3 regions of the Pseudarthrobacter sp. PvP090 genome follow, and region 2 is predicted to be linked to each of the others. Evidence: riboswitches for the same ligand, from Rfam matches in the RefSeq annotation. Region 2 holds a riboswitch; each other region holds the start of a gene.
What was found. Region 2 has a riboswitch for S-adenosylmethionine ahead of ABIC21_RS04005 (DUF1737 domain-containing protein). Riboswitches for the same ligand answer to the same signal wherever they lie in the genome.

Region 1: another riboswitch for S-adenosylmethionine. It lies ahead of metX (homoserine O-acetyltransferase MetX); the one in region 2 lies ahead of ABIC21_RS04005 (DUF1737 domain-containing protein).
Region 3: another riboswitch for S-adenosylmethionine. It lies ahead of ABIC21_RS09430 (aminotransferase class V-fold PLP-dependent enzyme); the one in region 2 lies ahead of ABIC21_RS04005 (DUF1737 domain-containing protein).

Annotation. Positions count from the first base shown of each region.
Region 1 covers NZ_JBEPPO010000013.1:106,246-112,473, reverse strand. The annotation lists gene ABIC21_RS15800 (bifunctional o-acetylhomoserine/o-acetylserine sulfhydrylase) at 1-1,132, shown strand, start outside; SAM riboswitch class IV at 1,267-1,382, shown strand; gene metX (homoserine O-acetyltransferase MetX) at 1,394-2,614, shown strand; gene ABIC21_RS15790 (MFS transporter) at 2,918-4,300, shown strand; gene ABIC21_RS15785 (LysR family transcriptional regulator) at 4,446-5,345, opposite strand; gene mmsB (3-hydroxyisobutyrate dehydrogenase) at 5,505-6,228, shown strand, end outside.
Region 2 covers NZ_JBEPPO010000003.1:58,453-64,680, forward strand. The annotation lists gene ABIC21_RS03985 (UDP-N-acetylglucosamine 1-carboxyvinyltransferase) at 1-353, shown strand, start outside; gene ABIC21_RS03990 (glutamate--cysteine ligase 2) at 485-1,672, shown strand; gene ABIC21_RS03995 (O-succinylhomoserine sulfhydrylase) at 1,691-2,899, opposite strand; gene ABIC21_RS04000 (rhodanese-like domain-containing protein) at 2,900-3,331, opposite strand; gene ABIC21_RS04005 (DUF1737 domain-containing protein) at 3,328-3,555, opposite strand; SAM riboswitch class IV at 3,650-3,764, opposite strand; gene ABIC21_RS04010 (aminodeoxychorismate lyase) at 3,849-4,811, opposite strand; gene cls (cardiolipin synthase) at 4,953-6,228, shown strand, end outside.
Region 3 covers NZ_JBEPPO010000006.1:275,712-281,939, forward strand. The annotation lists gene rsgA (ribosome small subunit-dependent GTPase A) at 1-986, shown strand, start outside; gene hisN (histidinol-phosphatase) at 1,096-1,908, shown strand; SAM riboswitch class IV at 1,986-2,099, shown strand; gene ABIC21_RS09430 (aminotransferase class V-fold PLP-dependent enzyme) at 2,134-3,615, shown strand; gene ABIC21_RS09435 (class I SAM-dependent methyltransferase) at 3,711-4,469, shown strand; gene ABIC21_RS09440 (metal-dependent transcriptional regulator) at 4,506-5,219, shown strand; gene ABIC21_RS09445 (fluoride efflux transporter FluC) at 5,206-5,619, shown strand; gene ABIC21_RS09450 (fluoride efflux transporter FluC) at 5,616-5,990, shown strand; gene ABIC21_RS09455 (hypothetical protein) at 6,053-6,228, shown strand, end outside.

The sequences.
Region 1 (6,228 bases), on a different contig from region 2:
CACCCAGGACGCCGTGGAACAGCGGGTGGCCAGCCTGGAAGGAGGACTCGCGGCCCTGCTGCTGAGCTCCGGGCAGGCCGCGGAGACCTTTGCGATCCTGAACGTCGCCGAGGCCGGCGACCATGTGGTGGCCAGCCCCAGCCTCTACGGCGGCACCTACAACCTGCTGGCGCACACCCTGAAAAAGTTCGGCATTTCCGTGACCTTCGTGCAGGACCCGGACAACCTGGCGCAGTGGCGCGACGCCGTGCAGCCCAACACCAAGCTGTTCTTCGGCGAAGTGGTCTCCAACCCGCGCCAGGACGTACTGGACATCGAGGGCATCTCGCGGGTGGCGCACGAGGCGGGGGTCCCGCTGATCGTGGACAACACGCTCTCCACGCCGTACCTCATCCGGCCGATCGAATGGGGAGCGGACATTGTGGTGCATTCCGCCACCAAGTACCTCGGCGGCCACGGGACCGCGATCGCGGGCGTGATCGTGGATTCCGGCAACTTCGACTTCGGCAAGGACCCGGAGCGCTTCCCCGGCTTCAACACCCCGGACCCCACCTACAACGGCCTGGTCTACGCCCGGGACCTCGGCAAGGACGGTGCCCTCGGCGCCAACCTCTCCTACATCCTCAAGGCGCGCGTCCAGTTGCTGCGCGACCTCGGCTCGGCGGTCTCCCCGTTCAACGCCTTCCTCATCGCCCAGGGCCTCGAGACCCTCAGCCTGCGCGTGGAGCGGCACGTCGCCAACGCCACCAGGGTGGCGGAATGGCTGGAGGCCAGGGACGACGTCGAATCGGTCGCCTACGCGGGGCTGCCGTCCAGCCCCTGGTACGAACGCGGACGCAAGTACGGCCCGAAGGGGACCGGCGCCGTCGTCGCCTTCAACATTGCCGGGGGAGCGGAGGCGGGCAAGCGCTTCGTCGACGCCCTCGAACTGCACTCGCACGTGGCCAACATCGGCGACGTGCGCTCGCTGGTCATCCACCCGGCGTCGACCACCCACAGCCAGCTGTCCCCGGAACAGCAGACCGTCGCCGGCGTGCACCCCGGCCTCGTCCGGCTCTCCGTGGGCCTGGAACACATCGACGACATCCTCGCCGACCTCGACGCCGGATTCCGCGCGGCCAAAACCGCCTGAGCGCCGCCCGCGCCCGGCGTCCCGGCCCTGTGGCCCGGGCGCCGGGCACCGGATCAGCGCCGGGAAGACGCGGCGAGTCATAAGTTCGTCACAATCTTCGCCACCGGGCCGCCCCATTTCGTAGACTCAGTGAAGGTCATGAGTGCCAGCGACAGCCCCGGCTTGCTGGCCGGCAACCCTCCTTTTGCGGCGGGGTGCCCCGGGTGAAGACCTGGCCTGCCGGTCAGCTGACGGCGGGCAAGCGCGAAGTTAGGTCCTCAGATGACAATTGCCGTCACCCGCCAGGGTGAACCTGTAAGCACGACCTCCCGCTCCCATGCCCCGGCCCCGGGGGACACGGCGCCAGGCTCTGTCCCCGACGGCGGCGTCCCGGACGGCGGCGTCCCCGACGGCGGCGTTCCTGACGGAACCGTCCGGTACCTCCGGATCGGCGACCTCGAGCTCGAATCCGGGGCCCGGCTGCCGGACGTCATCCTCGGCTACGAGACCTGGGGAACCCTCAACGCGGACCGCTCCAATGCCGTGCTGATCGAGCACGCGCTGACGGGGGACACCCACGTCACACGCGGCGCCAGCGAGGAACCGGGGTGGTGGGAGCAGCTCGCCGGCCCCGGCGCCCCGGTGGACACAGACACGTACTTCGTCGTCTCCATCAACATCCTCGGCGGCTGCTACGGCTCCACAGGACCCTCGACGCCGGCACCCGACGGAAAGCCCTGGGGCTCACGATTCCCCCTCGTCACGCTGCGCGACACGACCGAGGCCGAAGCCAGGCTCGCCGATGCCCTGGGCATCCGGAGCTGGTACGCCGTGCTCGGCGGTTCCCTCGGCGGGGCGCGCGCCCTGGAATGGGCCGTCAGCTACCCGGACCGGGTCCGGCGCTGCGCCGTGATTTCGGTCGGCACCAGCAGCACCGCCGAACAGATCGCTTTCGCCCAGGCGCAAACCCTCGCGATCCGGCAGGACCCCAACTTCAACGGCGGGGACTACTACGGAGGCCCGGAACCGGAGGCAGGCCTGGCCCTGGCCCGGCGGATCGCGCACATCACGTACCGCTCGGCCGCGGAGCTGGACGGACGCTTCGGCCGGAACGCCCAGGACTCCGAAGCACCGCTGGAAGCCGGATCCCTCGCCGGGCGCGGCCGCTACCAGGTGGAGAGCTACCTCGACCACCAGGGCAACAAACTCGTCCGCCGCTTCGACGCGAACAGTTACATCGCCATCACCGAGGCGCTCATGAGCCATGACATCAGCCGGGGCCGCGGCGCCCTCGCCGAGGCCCTGGCTCCGGCCACGGCGGAGTTCCTGGTGGCGGCCGTCGACTCGGACCGGCTGTACTTCCCGGCCCAGTCCCACGCGCTCGCCGCTGCCCTGCCTGGCGACGTTGCGGTGCACACCATCGAAGCGCCGATCGGGCACGACGGCTTCCTGACCGAGATCGGCCAGCTCAACAGCCAGCTCCGGCGGTACTTCTTCGGCTAGTCCACCCCGGGTCGTCTTCTGCTGTGCCGGCGCCGGTCCAGCAGAATGGCGTCCGGGCCGTGCTTCCTCTGCGGCACGTGAGCCGGTAGGCCGTGCCGACCTCCTGCGCGAATCCGTGGACGGAAGCACTGGGGAATAGGGCCCAACTGTGCAATTTTGCAGATGCGCTCTGCACTAATGGCCGTTGAGGCCACGGGCGCGAGCACCCATACTCGTTGAGAATGATGCCGCGTGTCACAAATCACGCCGCGTCCATTGCCCAGAGGTCCATAGGGTGTCGACGGAGACACCGAAGGAGTCGAAATGAGTACACAAAACGCCGCCGCCAGGCGCCCGGAAGAGGAAGACGTCAAGTCGTCCGGTTTGAAGAAGGTAGTTACGGCCTCCATGGCCGGCACCGTTGTCGAATGGTATGAGTTCTTCCTCTACGCCTCGGCCGCCACCCTGGTCTTCGGCAAGACCTTCTTCCCCAACTCCGGCACGGAACTGGACGGCATCATCGCAGCCTTCCTCACCTACGCCGTTGGTTTCGTCGCCCGCCCGATCGGCGGCATCGTCTTTGGCCACTTCGGCGACAAGTTCGGCCGCAAGCAGCTGCTCCAGCTCAGCATCATCCTGGTCGGTGTCTCCACCTTCCTGATGGGCTGCCTGCCCACGTTCCAGCAGATCGGCTACTGGGCTCCGGCCCTCCTGGTCTTCCTGCGCTTCGCCCAGGGCTTCGCCGTAGGCGGCGAATGGGGCGGCGCCGTCCTCCTCGTGGCCGAGCACAGCCCGAGCAAGTCCCGCGGTTTCTGGTCCGCGTGGCCTCAGTCAGCCGTTCCGCTGGGCAATCTGCTCGCCACCGGTGTGCTGTTCACCCTGTCCGCCACGCTGTCCTCCGCCGACTTCCTCAGCTGGGGCTGGCGCGTGGCCTTCTGGCTCTCCGCCGTGATCGTACTGGTGGGCTACTACATTCGGACCAAGGTCACTGACGCCCCCATCTTCCTGGAGGCCCAGAAGGAAGTCACCGTTGAGAAGAAGGGCTACGGCGTCGGCGAAGTGTTCCGCCGCTACCCCCGCGGCGTTTTCACCGCGATGGGCCTGCGGTTCGCGGAGAACATCCTCTACTACCTCGTGGTCACGTTCTCGATCACGTACCTGAAGGTGATTGTCCAGACGGACACCTCCCGCATCCTGCTGCTGCTGCTGGTGGCGCACTTCATCCACTTCGCCGTGATTCCGATGGTCGGCCGCATGTCCGACCACTTCGGCCGCAAACCGGTCTACATGGCCGGCGCCATCCTGGGCGGCACGTGGGGCTTCTTCGCCTTCCCGATGATGGACACCAAGAACGACCTCATCATCCTCGCGGCGATCACCATCGGTCTGCTGTTCCACTCGCTCATGTATGCCGGCCAGCCGGCCATCATGGCCGAAATGTTCCCCACCCGGATGCGCTACTCCGGCGTCTCGCTGGGCTACCAGGTCACCTCGATCGTGGCCGGTTCGATGGCCCCGATCATCGCCGTCGCCCTGCTGAGCCAGTTCAAGTCCTCCGTCCCGGTGGCCATCTACCTGCTCGGCGCCTGTGTGGTCACGATGGTGGCGGTGTTCTTCCTCAAGGAGACCCGCGGCGTCTCCCTGCACGACGTCGACGCCGCCGATGCCCAGGGCACCGCGGACCTCTTGGCTGCAAGCAAAAAGTAGCAGGCAAAAAGTAACCGCATAGAAGTTATGAGAACCAGCAACAGCCCGGTCCCCGCAGTGCGGGGGCCGGGCTGTTTGCTGTTGGCGCGGCCCAGCAGGCCAGGGCTTCTCAGCCTGCCAGGACGGCTCAGCCTGCCAGGACAGCTCAGCCTGCCAGGACCTCCTGGCGGTCGGCGATCTCGGTCCGGACCGCTGCGAGGACGGCCTGCACGGGGGCCGAGCGCAGCGATTCCGCGCGTGCCACCGCCCAGATCGGCAGCTGCCGCTGGAAGTCGTCCGGCAGCACCGGCAGGAAATCGGGGTCGCCGACCGCCAGGAAGTTGGGCAGCAGGCCGATCCCGGCGCCCCGCCGGACAGCCTCCAGCTGCGCGAAGATGCTGGTGGCCTGGAAACTGGAGCGAGGTACGGGAAGCTGCGTGGAGCGGTGGCCAAGTTCGGCCACCTGCAGCGCCGACTCCACATACGAGACAAAGCCGTGCTGCCGGACGTCGTCGAGCGTCACCGGCAGGCCGTGGTCGCGGGCGTACTGCGGGCTGGCGTACAGCCGGAGGAAGTAGTTGGACAGGAAGATGGTCTGCGCGTTGCTGACGTCCAGGTTGCCCACCACCACCTCCAGATCCACCCCGGACCGGTTCTGGCTGACCTTGCGGGTGGCGCTGAGCATCTCGACGTTGAGCAGCGGATGGCCCTGCTGCAGGCGGACCAGCGCCGGGGCGACGAATTCGGCGCCGAAGCCGTCGGGGGTGCTGATCCGGACCAGTCCGGAGAGCACGTCCTCGGACTGCGCGATCCGGTTCGTGAGCGCACCGAGGGTGCCCTCGATCGCCTCGGCGGCCGCCACCGCCTCCTGGCCCAGGTCCGTCAGCTCCCAGCCGTGCGGGCTCCGCTCCAGGGTGCGCCCGCCCAGCTGCTTGTCGAGCGCCAGGATCCGGCGGGAGATGGTGGTGTGCGTCGTGCCGAGGGTCTCCGCCACCGCATTGAACCGGCCCAGCCGGGCCACGGTCAGCAGGATCAGCAGGTCATCCGGACTCGGAAGCCGCCGCAGGTCCACAAGAACTCCTCTGGTTTCACGTATGTGCATCCATGCACATACCATCTGTAGTTTTTTCCCTTGATTGCACTGTAACAGGGTGTGATGCTGGACACGGAACATCCGGCGGCTGGCCGGATCACGCGCACCGCACAAAGCAAAGGAGCTTATGCCATGGCAGTAATCGCTTGGATCGGACTGGGGAACATGGGCGGGTCCATGTCGGTGAACCTGGCCAAGGCCGGCCACGACGTCCGCGGGTTCGACCTCAACGCCGAGGCCCTCGCCGCCGCCGTCGCCGGGGGCGTCAAGCCCGCCGGAAGCATCGCCGAAGCGGTAGACGGCGCCGACGTCGTCTTCTCAATGCTCCCCAAGGGCGAGCACGCCCGCGCTGTCTACCTCGGCGAGGACGGCGTCCTGGCCCACGCGGACACGCGCACGCTGCTGGTGGATTCCTCCACCATCGACATCGCCTCCGCCCAGGCCCTGCACGACGCCGCTGCTGCCGCCGGCTTCCGCTTCGTCGACGCCCCGGTCTCCGGCGGGATGAGCGGCGCGAAGGCCGCCACTCTGACCTTCATGATCGGCGGCGAGGACGGTGCCGTGGCCGAGGCCACGGAGTACATCAAGCCGATGGCGGCGAACATCATTCCCACCGGCGGCGCCACCACCGGGCAGGCCGCCAAGATCTGCAACAACCTCATGCTCTTCATCAACCTGGCCTCGACCGCGGAAGGCGCCGTGCTGGCGGACCGGCTCGGACTGGACAAGCAGGTCTTCTGGGACATCGCGTCCGTGTCCTCCGGCGACAGCTGGGCCCTGCGCACCTGGTACCCGGTCGCCGGCGTGGTCCCCACCGCGGCCTCCAACAACGACTTCGCCCCGACCTTCACCACCG
Region 2 (6,228 bases):
TCGACAACCTGCCCTTCTTCGCGGTCATCGCCGCGAATGCCCAGGGCCAGACGATGATCCACGACTGGGTCTACGACAACCGTGCGATCTACCTGACCGAGCTGAACAAACTCGGGGCCCAGGTGCAGCTCCTGGACCCGCACCGGATCTACGTCAACGGACCCACCAAGTGGCGTGCGGCCGAGGTGGGCTGCCCGCCGGCCCTCCGTCCCGCGGCCTGCCTGCTGCTGGCGATGCTCGCCGCCCGCGGCGTCTCGGAACTGCGGAACATCTACGTGATCGAGCGCGGCTACGAGGACCTGGCCGAGCGGCTCAACACCATCGGCGCGAAGATCGAGTATTTCCAAGACTGAATGCGCTGACCCACTGAACACATCCCAACAACGCGGGGTCACACCGCTCCTATCAGGGGCGATGTGATGGGCGCGGAGTGACCGCGGGTTGGTGTAGGGCGTTTCCTCGGATCCTGACGCACAATAGAGTCATGCGCACCTTCGGCGTGGAGGAAGAACTGCTGATAGTGGATCCCGAAACGGGGATGCTGCTTGCGCTCGCCGACGTCATGCTGCCCAGCCTGGTCCCGCCGAAGCGGGACGCGGGCCCGGCTGACCCGGCACGGCTGCATGACATCGGTGAGGGCACCGATTTCAGCTACGAACTCAAACTCGAACAGATCGAAACCCAGACGCGGCCGTGCCTGGACTACACAGAACTGCTCCGGCAGCTCAATCAGGGCCGGGACCGCGCGGACCGCGCCGCCCGGGTGCACGGCGGCCGCGTCGCCGCCCTCGCCACCTCGCCGCACGGCTCCGCCACCCACCTGACGCCGAACCAGCGCTATCTGACCATGCAGCAACGCTTCGGGCTCACGGTCCGGAACCAGCTGACCTGCGGCCTGCACGTCCATACCTTCGTGGAGTCTCCGGAGGAAGGCGTGGCCGTCATGGACCGGATCCGCGACAAACTCGCCGTGCTGATCGCGCTCAGCGCGAACTCCCCCTACTGGAACGGCGCGGAGACAGGGTTTGAAAGCTACCGCACCCAGGCTTGGAACCGCTGGCCGGGGTCGGGTCCCACGATGATCTTCGGCAGCCTGCCGGTCTACCGGCGGCTGGTGACCCGGCTGGTGGAAAGCAACGTCCTGATGGACGAGGGAATGGTCTACTTCGACGCCCGGCTGTGCCGGAATCATCCGACCGTGGAGATCCGGGTTGCTGATGTCTGCCTTCGGGCCGAGGACGCGGCCCTGATCGCCGTGCTGGTGCGCGCGCTCGTTGAGTCGGCGTCCCGGGAATGGAACGACGGCGTCGACCCCGCCCCGGTGCCGACACTGCTGCTGCGGATGGCCGCCTGGCAGGCCAGCAACTGCGGGCTCCGTGGCCAGCTGCTGGACTTCGGAACCTTCACCCCTGCCCCGGCCGCGGACGTGGTCCACGCACTGGTGGACTTCGTGGCCCCCGTGCTGGCGGAGCAGGGCGAACTGGACCTGGTGCGGGCGGGCGTCGGCCGGATCCTGGCCCAAGGCACCGGTTCGCAGCTGCAGAGGGAACCGTTCCACTCAGGCGGGCTGGCCGCCGTCGTCGAACGTGCCGTGGAAGTGACGATGCAGGGAACCTCCGCCGGGGACCCGGCGGACCAGGACGAATCCCTGGGCCGGGTCCGCCGCGGCTGACCCCTACCGCGAAAAGCACTAGACCTGCTTCAGCGCCTGGCCAAGGTCGCGGGTCAGGTCCTCAAGGTCCTCGAGGCCCACGGAGAGGCGCACCACGCCGTCACTGAGCCCGATCGCTGCCCGGCCCTCGGGCCCCATGGCGCGGTGCGTGGTGGTCGCGGGGTGGGTGATGAGCGACTTCGAATCGCCCAGGTTGTTGGAGATGTCGATGATCCGCAGCGCATCCAGCAGCGCGAACGCTGCCTCTTTCGCCGAACGCCCGGCGGACGGGGAGAGCTCGAAGGTCAGCACGGTGCCGCCGGCCTTCATCTGCCGGGCAGCCAGTTCGTACTGCGGGTGGGACGGCAGCAGCGGGTACTTGACCCAGCTGACCGCGGGCTGCTCTTCAAGCCATGCGGCCAGCCGCAGCGCGGAGGCGGAGGAGTGGTTCACCCGCAGGGCCATGGTCTCCAGCCCCTTGGTCAGCACCCACGCGTTGAAGGCGGACAGCGCCGGGCCGGTGTGGCGCATGAGCTGCTTGACCGGGCCCTCGATGAAGTCCTTGGTGCCCAGGATCGCGCCGCCGAGCACCCGGCCCTGGCCGTCGATGTGCTTGGTCCCCGAATACACGACCACATCCGCGCCGAGCTCCCCGCAGCGCTGCAGCAGGGGGGTGGCAAAGACGTTGTCGACGACGACCGTCGCACCGGCGGCGTGCGCCAGTTCGCTCACGGCGGCGATGTCCACGATTTCCTGCATCGGGTTCGACGGCGACTCGAAGAAGACCGCCGTCGTCGGCTCCGACAGCGCCGACCGCCACTGCTCCATGTCCGGGCCGTCCACAAAAACCGTCTCGACGCCCCAGCGGGGAAGGATCTCGTTGAGGATCACGAAGCAGGAACCGAACAGCGAACGGGCCGCGACCACCCGGTCGCCGGCGGCCAGCAGGGCGCCGAGGGCAGTGAAGACCGCGGACATGCCCGAGGCGGTGGCGAAGCAGGCCTCGGTGCCTTCGAGCAGCCGCAGCCGTTCCTGGAAGGTGGCCACCGAGGGGTTGCCGTAGCGGGAGTAGACGAAGCGTTCGTCCTCGCCGGTGAAGGCGCGCTCCGCGGCGGCCGCGGATTCGTAGACGAAGCCCGAGTTCAGGAAGACCGGTTCGGACGTTTCCTGGAAGCCGGTGCGGTCGAGTCCGCCGCGGACAGCCTGGGTATCGGCGCTCCAGCCGGCGGCGTCAGGATTGAAGGTCACTTAGTGCTTTCCGGGGTTGGTGGGCAGGCCGCGGTTCTTCCAGCCGTTGACGGTGCGTTCGCCGTAGCGGTCCGGTTCGCCTTCGAAGCCCTCAAGGACGTTGTAGGAGGTGAAGCCGGCGTCCGTCGCTGCGATCGCGGCGGCGATGGACCGGGCGCCCGAACGGCACAGGAACACCAGTTCGGTGCCTTGCTCTTCGGGGGCCGGCTGTTTCAGCTGCAGCTTCAGCTGTTCTATGAACCGCGCATTGGGGATGCCGCCGGCCAGGTTCCACTGGATGAAGAGCGGATCGTTCCGCTTGCTGCCTGCGGCCGCGGTGTCCGGGATGCCGATGTGGGCCCATTCGCCCTCGGTGCGGACGTCCACCAGGATGGCGCCGTCCTCCAGCTTGGCCCAGGCCTCCTGCGGGCTGAGGTCCCCGGCGTAGCTCACGCGTGGCCCTCGCCGTCGAACTCGAGGTCGTCCACGGCATTGGCGACGGCGGCATCGGCGCTGGCGATCGCCGCCGGCAGCACGACGGCCTGCGCCACGATGACGCTGCTGCCGTTGAACGCGGCGGACGGGCTGCCGTGCAGCACGTAGCCCTCGGCGAGGGCAGCCGAGACGCGCTCGCAGAAGGCGCGGTCATCGGGGCCAGTGAACAGGCGGTACGCCAGTCTCTCTTCGGCGGCACCGGGTAATGCGGGGGACGGGGCGGGCGCTGTTTCGGGGACAGCGGGGGCGGACGCGTCAGGCACGACGGATCTCCTTCTTTCACGCTTGCAGCTCGAATGGTCGATATGCCGAGTATTCACCTGAGGCACCCCGCCGCGAAAGGGAGGGTTGCCGACCGGCCAGTCAGGGCTTGGCGCCGGTTCTCATTACTCACCAAAAACGTAACACCTGCGACGCCGGCCCGCACCGCCGCCGCCGTCATGTTAAGTAACGCTCCGCGTTGCTTTCGGGGAGGCTACTCGATCGTGGCGTACAGCGCGTTGAGCTCCGCGGTGAGCTGCCGGCGCAGCTCCGGGGTGCCGATTTCCTTGCCGTCGATGTGGTTGACGGGCGCCAGGAGCCGGATGCTGGAGATCAGCCACACGGCGTCGGCGTCGTACAGGTCACGGGGCTCCAGCGGGCCGTAGCCCAGCTCCCAGCCGGCGGCCTTCGCCGCGGTGAACAGGGCGCCCTGCGAGGTGCCGGGCAGGATCCCGCTGTCGAGCTGGGGCGTGATGAGCCGCCGGACGGTGCGGACCCCGCCGGCGCCGTCGTCGGAGGTCTCCAGGTGCGCGAGCAGCACGGTCGACGTCGGACCCTCCAGGACCCGGCCGTCCGCGGAGGTGAAGATGACGTCGTCCGCGCCCTGGGCATGCGCGTAGCGCAGCGCGGCCATGTTGACGGCGTAGGACAGTGTCTTGGCGCCCATGAGCAGCCAAGGTGCCCGTTCCCCGATGTCGCTGTCGTAGCCGCGGTCCAGCAGGATGACGTCGATCCCGGTGTCGCGCTGGCGCCTCCCGGCCGGTCCGGGGGCGGAGGCCTGGACCCAGCAAGTGGGCCCGGGCGCACCCTCGACGCCGCGGGTCACGAGGAGCTTGACCACGAGTTCGTCGTCCCCGGCGGCCCCGGCGCCAGGGACGTGCTGGCGCCGGTATTCGCCGATGGCCGTCGCGATGGCCCGCCGCCAGGCTTCCTCCGCGGGGATGTCCAGCTCCAGCAGCCGGGCGGACCCGGCCAGCCGGTCCAGGTGCGCCTGGAGCTTGCGGGGCTGCCCGCCCACGGCCAGCAGCGACTCGAAGACCCCGTCGCCGCGGGTGGCGCCCTGGTCCGTCGCCATCAGCTGCGGCCGGGTGGCATCGGCCAGCCGGCCGCCGTCGAACGCAGGATCCAGGAAGACCAGCACCGGGACGGGGGCGGGAGCGGCGGCAGGAGAAGTCATGGCTTCAGCTTAGTGCGGCGGGCTGCGGGATAGGATTTGAAGGTTGCCCGTTCCGGAACTGTTCCGCGGGTCTGGAACTTGAGGGGTTCATCTGTGTTGTGGCCTTTTTCTCTCGCGGAAACTCTCCCGTCCTGGGTGATCATGATCCTCACCGTCGTTGATCTGGCCATCCGGGTGCTGGCCCTCGGCATCATCCCCGGAAACCGCCGCCCCACCACGGCCATGGCGTGGCTGCTGGTCATCTTCTTCGTCCCGGCCGTGGGTCTGGTCCTCTTCCTGCTCTTCGGCAACTTCCGGCTCTCCCGCAAGCGCCGGGCGCAGCAGGACGCCGTGAACACCCGGGTACGCGCCGGCACCTCCGAGCTGGCGATGCTGGAAAGCCGCTATGAGGGCCCGGAATGGGTGTCCTCCGCAGCGGAACTGAACAAGACGCTCGGCTCGCTGCCGATGGTGGACGGCAACCGCGTGGAGCTCCTGCCCGGCTACCCCGACTCGATCAAGGCGATGGCTGCCGCCGTCCGGGACGCCAAGGAATTCGTCAACGCCGAGTTCTACATCCTGAGCTCGGACCACGTCACCGACGAGCTGCTGACCGCGATGGAGGAGGCAGCCGACCGCGGCGTCGAAGTCCGGCTCCTGTTCGACCACCTGGGGACCCTGCGCATCAAGGGTTACAGCAAGCTGATCGCCAGGCTCAAGGCCGGCAAGATCCGCTGGCGTCCCATGCTGCCGCTGAACCCGATGCAGGGGCAGTGGCGCCGGCCGGACCTGCGCAACCACCGCAAGATCATGGTGATCGACGGCGAAATCGCCTTCACCGGGTCGCAGAACCTGATCGAGCCCTCCTACAACAACCCGCGGCACCGCAAGATCGGCCGCGAATGGGTCGAGCTGATGGCCTGCCTGCGCGGGCCGATCGTCACCACGCTCAACGTCGTCTTCGCCACCGACTGGCTCAGCGAAACCGACGAATCCCTCGAGGGCCAGCTCGCGCACCGGCCCGAACTGCACGCCGGGAACGTCACGGCCCAGGTGGTGCCCAGCGGCCCCGGCTTCATCACCGAAAACAACCTGCGGCTCTTCAACACGCTGATCTACTCGGCGCAGCGCAAGATCTCGATCTGCAGCCCGTACTTCGTCCCCGACGATTCGCTGCTGTACGCGGTGACGACGGCGGCGCAGCGCGGCGTCGACGTCGAACTCTTCGTCTCGGAAAAGGGCGACCAGTTCCTGGTGCACCACGCCCAGCAGTCCTACTACGAGGCACTGCTGGAGGCCGGCGTGCGGATCTACCTGTACAAGGCCCCGTTCGTGCTGCATGCCAAGCACTTCACCATCGACAACGAGGTGGCCGTGCTGGGCTCCAGCAACATGGACATGCGCTCCTTCTCGCTGAACCTCGAGGTCTCGGTGATGC
Region 3 (6,228 bases), on a different contig from region 2:
ACCGCGGACGCTACACCGCGGTCGTCGCCGAGGGCACCCCCGAGGAACGCAAGATCATCGCCGCCCGCGCCCGGGAACTGCGCCGGAACCCCGTCGTCGCCGGCGACTTCGTCTCCCTGGTCGGGGACGTCAGCGGCGAACCGGACACCCTCGCACGTCTGGTCAAGATCCAGGACCGCAAGACCCTGCTGCGGCGCAGCGCCGACGACACGGACCCGATCGAGCGCGCAGTCGTCGCCAATGCCGACACGCTGGTGATCGTGGTGGCGGCCGCCAATCCCGAGCCCCGGACCGGGTTCATCGACCGCGCCCTAGTGGCCGCCTACGATGCCGGCATCGAGCCGCTGCTGCTCGTCACCAAGGCGGACGTCAAGGATCCCGCGGAACTCCTCTCCAACTACCAGCACCTTGCCTTCCCGGTGATCATCTCCAAGACGGCGGACTCCGCCGCCTCCGGCATCGATGCCCGCTCGGACGACGGGCTTTCGGCGCGGCTGGACAAAGGCGCCGTCTCCCAGCTGCGCGCCCACCTCGACGGTAAGGTCACCGTTATGCTGGGCCACTCCGGCGTCGGAAAATCCACCATGGTCAACGCCCTGACCGGCGCCGAACGCGCCACCGGCGGCGTCAACGCCGTGACCGGGCGCGGCCGCCACACGTCCTCCTCCGCGCTGGCCCTCAAGGTCAACGATGCGCCGCCGGGCAGCTGGATCATCGACACCCCCGGCATCCGCTCCTTCGGCCTGGCCCATGTGGACCCCGACCGGATCCTGCGGTCCTTCCCCGACCTCGAGCCCGGCACCGACGACTGCGAGCGGGGCTGCAAACACGATTCCAGCGCCGTCAACTGTGGGGTTGACGCCTGGGTGGCCGCCGGCCACGCCGGCGAATCCGGCCCCGCCCGGCTCGCCTCACTCCGCCGCCTGTTGGGGACCGACCCGCGGATGGAAGCCCAGGACGTCAAGGAACTGGGCACCGTCTCCTAGTCGGCCAGTCCGCCGGTTCGGCCGGCAGCGGCCGCGCGCCTGCCCGCATCCTGCGGCGCAGCCACGTGGCCTCCCGCCCCGCCGCCCGCTTTGGCGGTAGTTTGGAACCATGAGTCAACCCGCTTCGAGCTACAACGATGACCTGCGCCTTGCCCATGTACTGGCAGATTCCGTAGATTCCCAGACCATGAGCCGCTTCAAGGCGCTCGACCTTCGGATTGAGACGAAGCCGGACCTGACGCCGGTGACCGACGCCGACAAGTCTGCCGAGGAGGCCATCCGCGGCCAGCTGTCCCGCTCCCGTCCCCGCGACGCTGTCCTCGGCGAGGAGTTCGGCAGCTCCGGCCACGGCTCCCGCCGCTGGATCATCGACCCGATCGACGGGACCAAGAACTTCGTCCGCGGCGTCCCCGTCTGGGCCACGCTGATCGCCCTCGTCGACGAGGGCGAGCCGGTTGTCGGCGTCGTCAGCGCCCCGGCGCTGGGCAAGCGCTGGTGGGCCGCCAAGGGCGCCGGAGCGTACACGGGCCGTTCGCTTGCCGCCGCCACCCGGCTGAAGGTCTCCAACATCTCCGAGCTCTCGGACGCCTCCCTCTCCTATTCCAGCCTGGGCGGCTGGAAACAGCGCGGCAACCTCGACGAGTTCCTCGGCCTCACCGAGGAGGTCTGGCGCACCCGCGCGTACGGGGACTTCTGGTCCTACTGCCTCGTGGCCGAAGGCGCCGTCGATATCGCTTGCGAGCCCGAACTGAACCTCTACGACATGGCGGCGCTGGTCCCGATTGTCACGGAGGCCGGGGGACGCTTCACCTCCCTCGAAGGCGAAGACGGCCCGTTCGGCGGCAACGCCCTGGCCACGAACTCCATTCTGCACTCGGAGGTCCTCAAGCGCCTCAACCCGGGCCTGGACGACCTGCTCTAGGGACGTTCCGTAACAAAGCGCTTCACATTCCCGCCGCGTCTTTTCTGCGGCGGCAGGCATGACCTACGCTCGAAGCAGGTCACGAGTGCCAGCGCGAAACCCCGGTTTGCTGGCCGGCAACCCTCCATTCGCGGTGGGGTGCCCCGGGTGACGACCTGGCCGGTCCGGAACGGACCCGGCAAGCGCGGATCCCCGGTGCGTGGGGTCCTTTTCGAGCGAGGTCCCATGACGACTGCCACCATTCCCGCCACCGCCGATGTCCAGCCCAGTACGGGCCAGGCCCGTCCCGACGCGCGGTTCGCCGTGGCCCGCCGGCCGCTGGCCGCCGTAACCGGCGCCGAGATCCAGGCACCGCTCATCCAGGGCGGCCACGTCCGCTACGCCAATCTGGACTACGGCGCCTCGGCCCCGGCCCTGTCCGTCGTCTCGGCCTACCTCAACGAAATCCTGCCGTTCTACGCCAGCGTCCACCGCGGTGCCGGCTACGCCTCGCAGATCAGCACCTCGGTCTACGAGAACGCCCGCACCATTGTCCGGGAGTTCGTGGGCGGCCGGCCGGACGATGCGGTGATATTCACCCGGAACACCACCGATTCCCTGAACCTGCTGGCCGGCTGCCTGCCCGCCGTCGACGGCGTGCACACCGGCGAGGTGCTGTACCTCGACATCGAGCACCATGCCAACCTGCTGCCCTGGCAGCGCGTCCCGCACCGCAGCGTCATCGCCGCCCCCACCCTGGCAGCCACCCTGGAACTGCTTCGCACGGAGCTCGCCCACGGCGGCGTCAGCCTGCTCGCCGTGACCGGGGCCTCCAACGTCACCGGAGAGATCCTGCCGATCCGGGCCCTGGCCGCCCTGGCGCACGACCACGGCGCCAGGATCGTCGTCGACGCCGCGCAGCTGGCACCGCACCGGCGGATCGACATCGCCGCGGACGGCGTCGACTACCTCGCCTTCTCCGGACACAAGCTCTACGCACCGTTCGGCGCCGGGGTACTGATCGGCCGTCCCGACTGGCTCGACGCCGGCACACCGCACCTGGCCGGCGGCGGAGCCGTGCAGGACGCCCGGATTGACGGTGTCAGCTGGACCACCGGCCCCGCCCGGCATGAAGGCGGCTCCCCCAACGTCCTTGGCGCCGCCACCCTGGCCCGGGCCACCCAGGTGATCGCCGACCTGGACGTGGAGCAGTGGCACGCGCACGAAAACGCGATCCGGTCCTTCCTCGTCGAGGGCCTCGCCCGGATCGACGGCGTGAGCGTCCACCAGATCTTCTCGGACAGTGCTTCCTTCGACTCCGGGACCGGTGACTCCGGGACCGGGACCGGGCCCGGCAACGGCACGGGTACCGGCACGATCGGCGTCGTCAACTTCTCGCTGGAAGGCTACGACGCGGGCCTCGTGGCGGCCTACCTGTCGGCCGAACACGGCATCGGGCTGCGGGACGGCCGCTTCTGCGCGCACCCCCTGCTGCGGCGTCTTGGGCTGCCCTCCGGCTCACTGCGCGCCAGTTTCGGCCTGGGTTCCCGGCTGGAAGACGCCCAGCGGCTGCTCGCGGCCCTCCAGGAGCTGCGCCGGACCGGCCTCGGCTGGGACTACGTCGTGGACGCCGGACGCTGGGTGCCGTCCAACGACACGCGCACCTACCCGCACTGGGCCCCCAACACACCCGGCACCGCCGGTGCGGCCCCCTGCACCCAGGACTGACAACCCCGGCGGGCCCGCGGTTAGGAATCACCGGCGCTGCCGCGTGCGGTAAATTCGAAAGGTACCCAACCCGGACCTGCCGAAGGAGATCGCACGTGGCACGCGGCGGACCCAAATTGCATGAAGAACGCCGCCAGGAGCTGGGGCAGAGCTTCCAGGACGGCGGGGAACACTACGAACGCGTCCGCCCCGGGTACCCCGCCGATTCCGCCGACTGGCTGGTCGCCCCGGGCGCGAAGGACGCCGCGGACCTCGGCGCCGGAACCGGGAAGTTCACGGCACTGCTGGCCGGGCGAGGCCTGCACACGGTCGCGGTGGACCCTTCCGCCGACATGCTGGAACAGCTGCGCCGGACGCTCCCGGGAGTCACCGCCGTGGAGGGCACCGCCGAGCACACCGGGCTGCCCGCCGGGGCGTTCGACCTCGTATCCGTGGCCCAGGCCTGGCACTGGTGCGATCCGCTCCTGGCCAGCACAGAGATCGCACGGATCCTCCGCCCCCACGGTGTGCTGGGGCTGGTCTGGAACCAGCTGGATACGTCCGTGCCCTGGGTGCACCGTCTCTCGCGCATCATGCATGCCGGCGATGTCCACAAACCGGATTTCAGGCCGCCCCTGGGCCCGGAATTCACGCGGCTGGAGAGCCACCTCACCCGCTGGGAGGATCCGGTGCGCACCGCAGACATCCTCGAGCTGACCAAGTCCCGCAGCTACTACCTGGCGGCCAGCGGGGCGACCCGGGCCAAGGTCCTGGGCAACCTCGACTGGTACCTGCACCAGCACCTTGGCCACCACCCCGGCGAGGTCCTCCCGCTCCCCTACCTGACGCAAAGCTGGCGGGCCGTCCGGGCGTGACGGTCTCCGGCGCCGCCTGACGGTAGGCTGGAAACCGTGAAGACCAGTCTGCCCTCCTCCTCGATCGAGGACTACGTCAAGGTCATCTACTCCTTTACGGAGTGGCAGGACAAGCCCATCACGTCCACCCAGCTTGCCCAGCGACTCGGCGTGGCCAACTCCTCGGTCTCCGAAATGGTCCGCAAGCTCAAGGACCAGGGCCTCGTGGACCACCAGCCGTACAGCGCCATCACGCTGACGGCCGACGGCGTCCGGCTCGCGTTGTCCATGGTCCGGCGGCACCGGCTGATCGAAACTTTCCTGGTCCGGGAGCTCGGCTACCGCTGGGACGAGGTCCACGACGAGGCCGAGCTCCTGGAACACGCCGTCTCCGACACCTTCATCGAACGGATGGCAGCCAAGCTTGGGGACCCGGTTCGGGACCCGCACGGCGATCCGATTCCGGCGGCGGACGGCACCGTACAGGTGCCCGCGGCCCACCGGATGAGCGAGCTCGACGACGGGCACACGGGCCGGATCACGCGGATCAGCGACGAGAACCCCGAGTTGCTGCGCTACCTTTCGGCCGAGGAGATCGACCTGGACGCCGAAGTCGAGGTCCTGGGCCGCAAGCCGTTCGGCGGCGCTCTGGTGGTGCGCATCGGATCCGGCGCGGCCGGGCACGAGTTCGACCTCGCCGAGGAAGTCGCCTCCGCCCTTTGGGTCCACAGCGAGTCCGGCCATCCGGGCTGCAGCCTTGAGCACAACTAGCGGCTGGCGTGCGTGGGCGGCCGTCGCCGCCGGCGGACTGATCGGTACGGAACTGCGCTACGGTGCCGGCCTGGTGTTCCCCGAGACAGCGGGCACGATCCCCTGGACCACCCTGGTGATCAACGTCGTCGGCAGCTTTGTCCTCGCGGCCCTCACCACGGTCTGGATTGCGCGGCCGAGAACCGCCTTCTGGCTGCGGGCCGGGCTCGGCCCCGGACTGCTGGGTTCCTTCACCACCTTCTCTGCCGTGGTGTTCGTCATCGACCAGCAGTTCCGTGCCGGCTTCCATGCCGGCTGGCTGGCCTACCTGGGCCTGTCGCTGGTCCTGGGCCTCGGCGCTGCGGCCGCCGGCTGGAAAACCGGCAAGGCCCTGGCCGACCTGAGCGGCGGGGCGGCATGATCACCGCCGTGCTGGTGGGAGTCTTCGGCGTGGCCGGTGCCCTGCTGCGCTTCGCCGTCGACTCCTGGTTTGCGCACCACCCGGGGCGCTATCCGCACTGGCCCTGGGCGACGCTCACCGTCAACGTGACCGGCTCCTTCATCATCGGCGCCGCCTTGGGGATCACGGGCCAGCTGGGACTCGGGGCCGAGTGGCAGGCCGGCCTCTCCACCGGGCTCGCCGGCGGCCTCACCACCTTCAGTTCCTGGACCACGGCCACGGTGCGGCTGGTGAGCGAGACGCGCTACCGCGCCGCCGCCGTCAACCTTGCCGCGAACCTGCTCGCCGGCCTGGCGGCGGCAGCGCTCGGACTGGCCCTGACGGGGCTGTGACGAGCCTTACGCCGGGACCCTGACGGCGATCCGGGGACCGTCCCATCCCGTATCGTTGAAGGATGGTTACCCGACGTGAAGCAGCCCAGATCCTCGACATTCCGCTGGAAATGGCCCACCGTCACGGCATCCCGCCCCGGCTGAGCGACGCCGAGCTCGGCGACCTCCTGGACAACCCGCCCGCCTGGCTCGTGCAGTCCAAGGCAAACCGCACCGGCAAGCGCCCCATCTGGGTCCA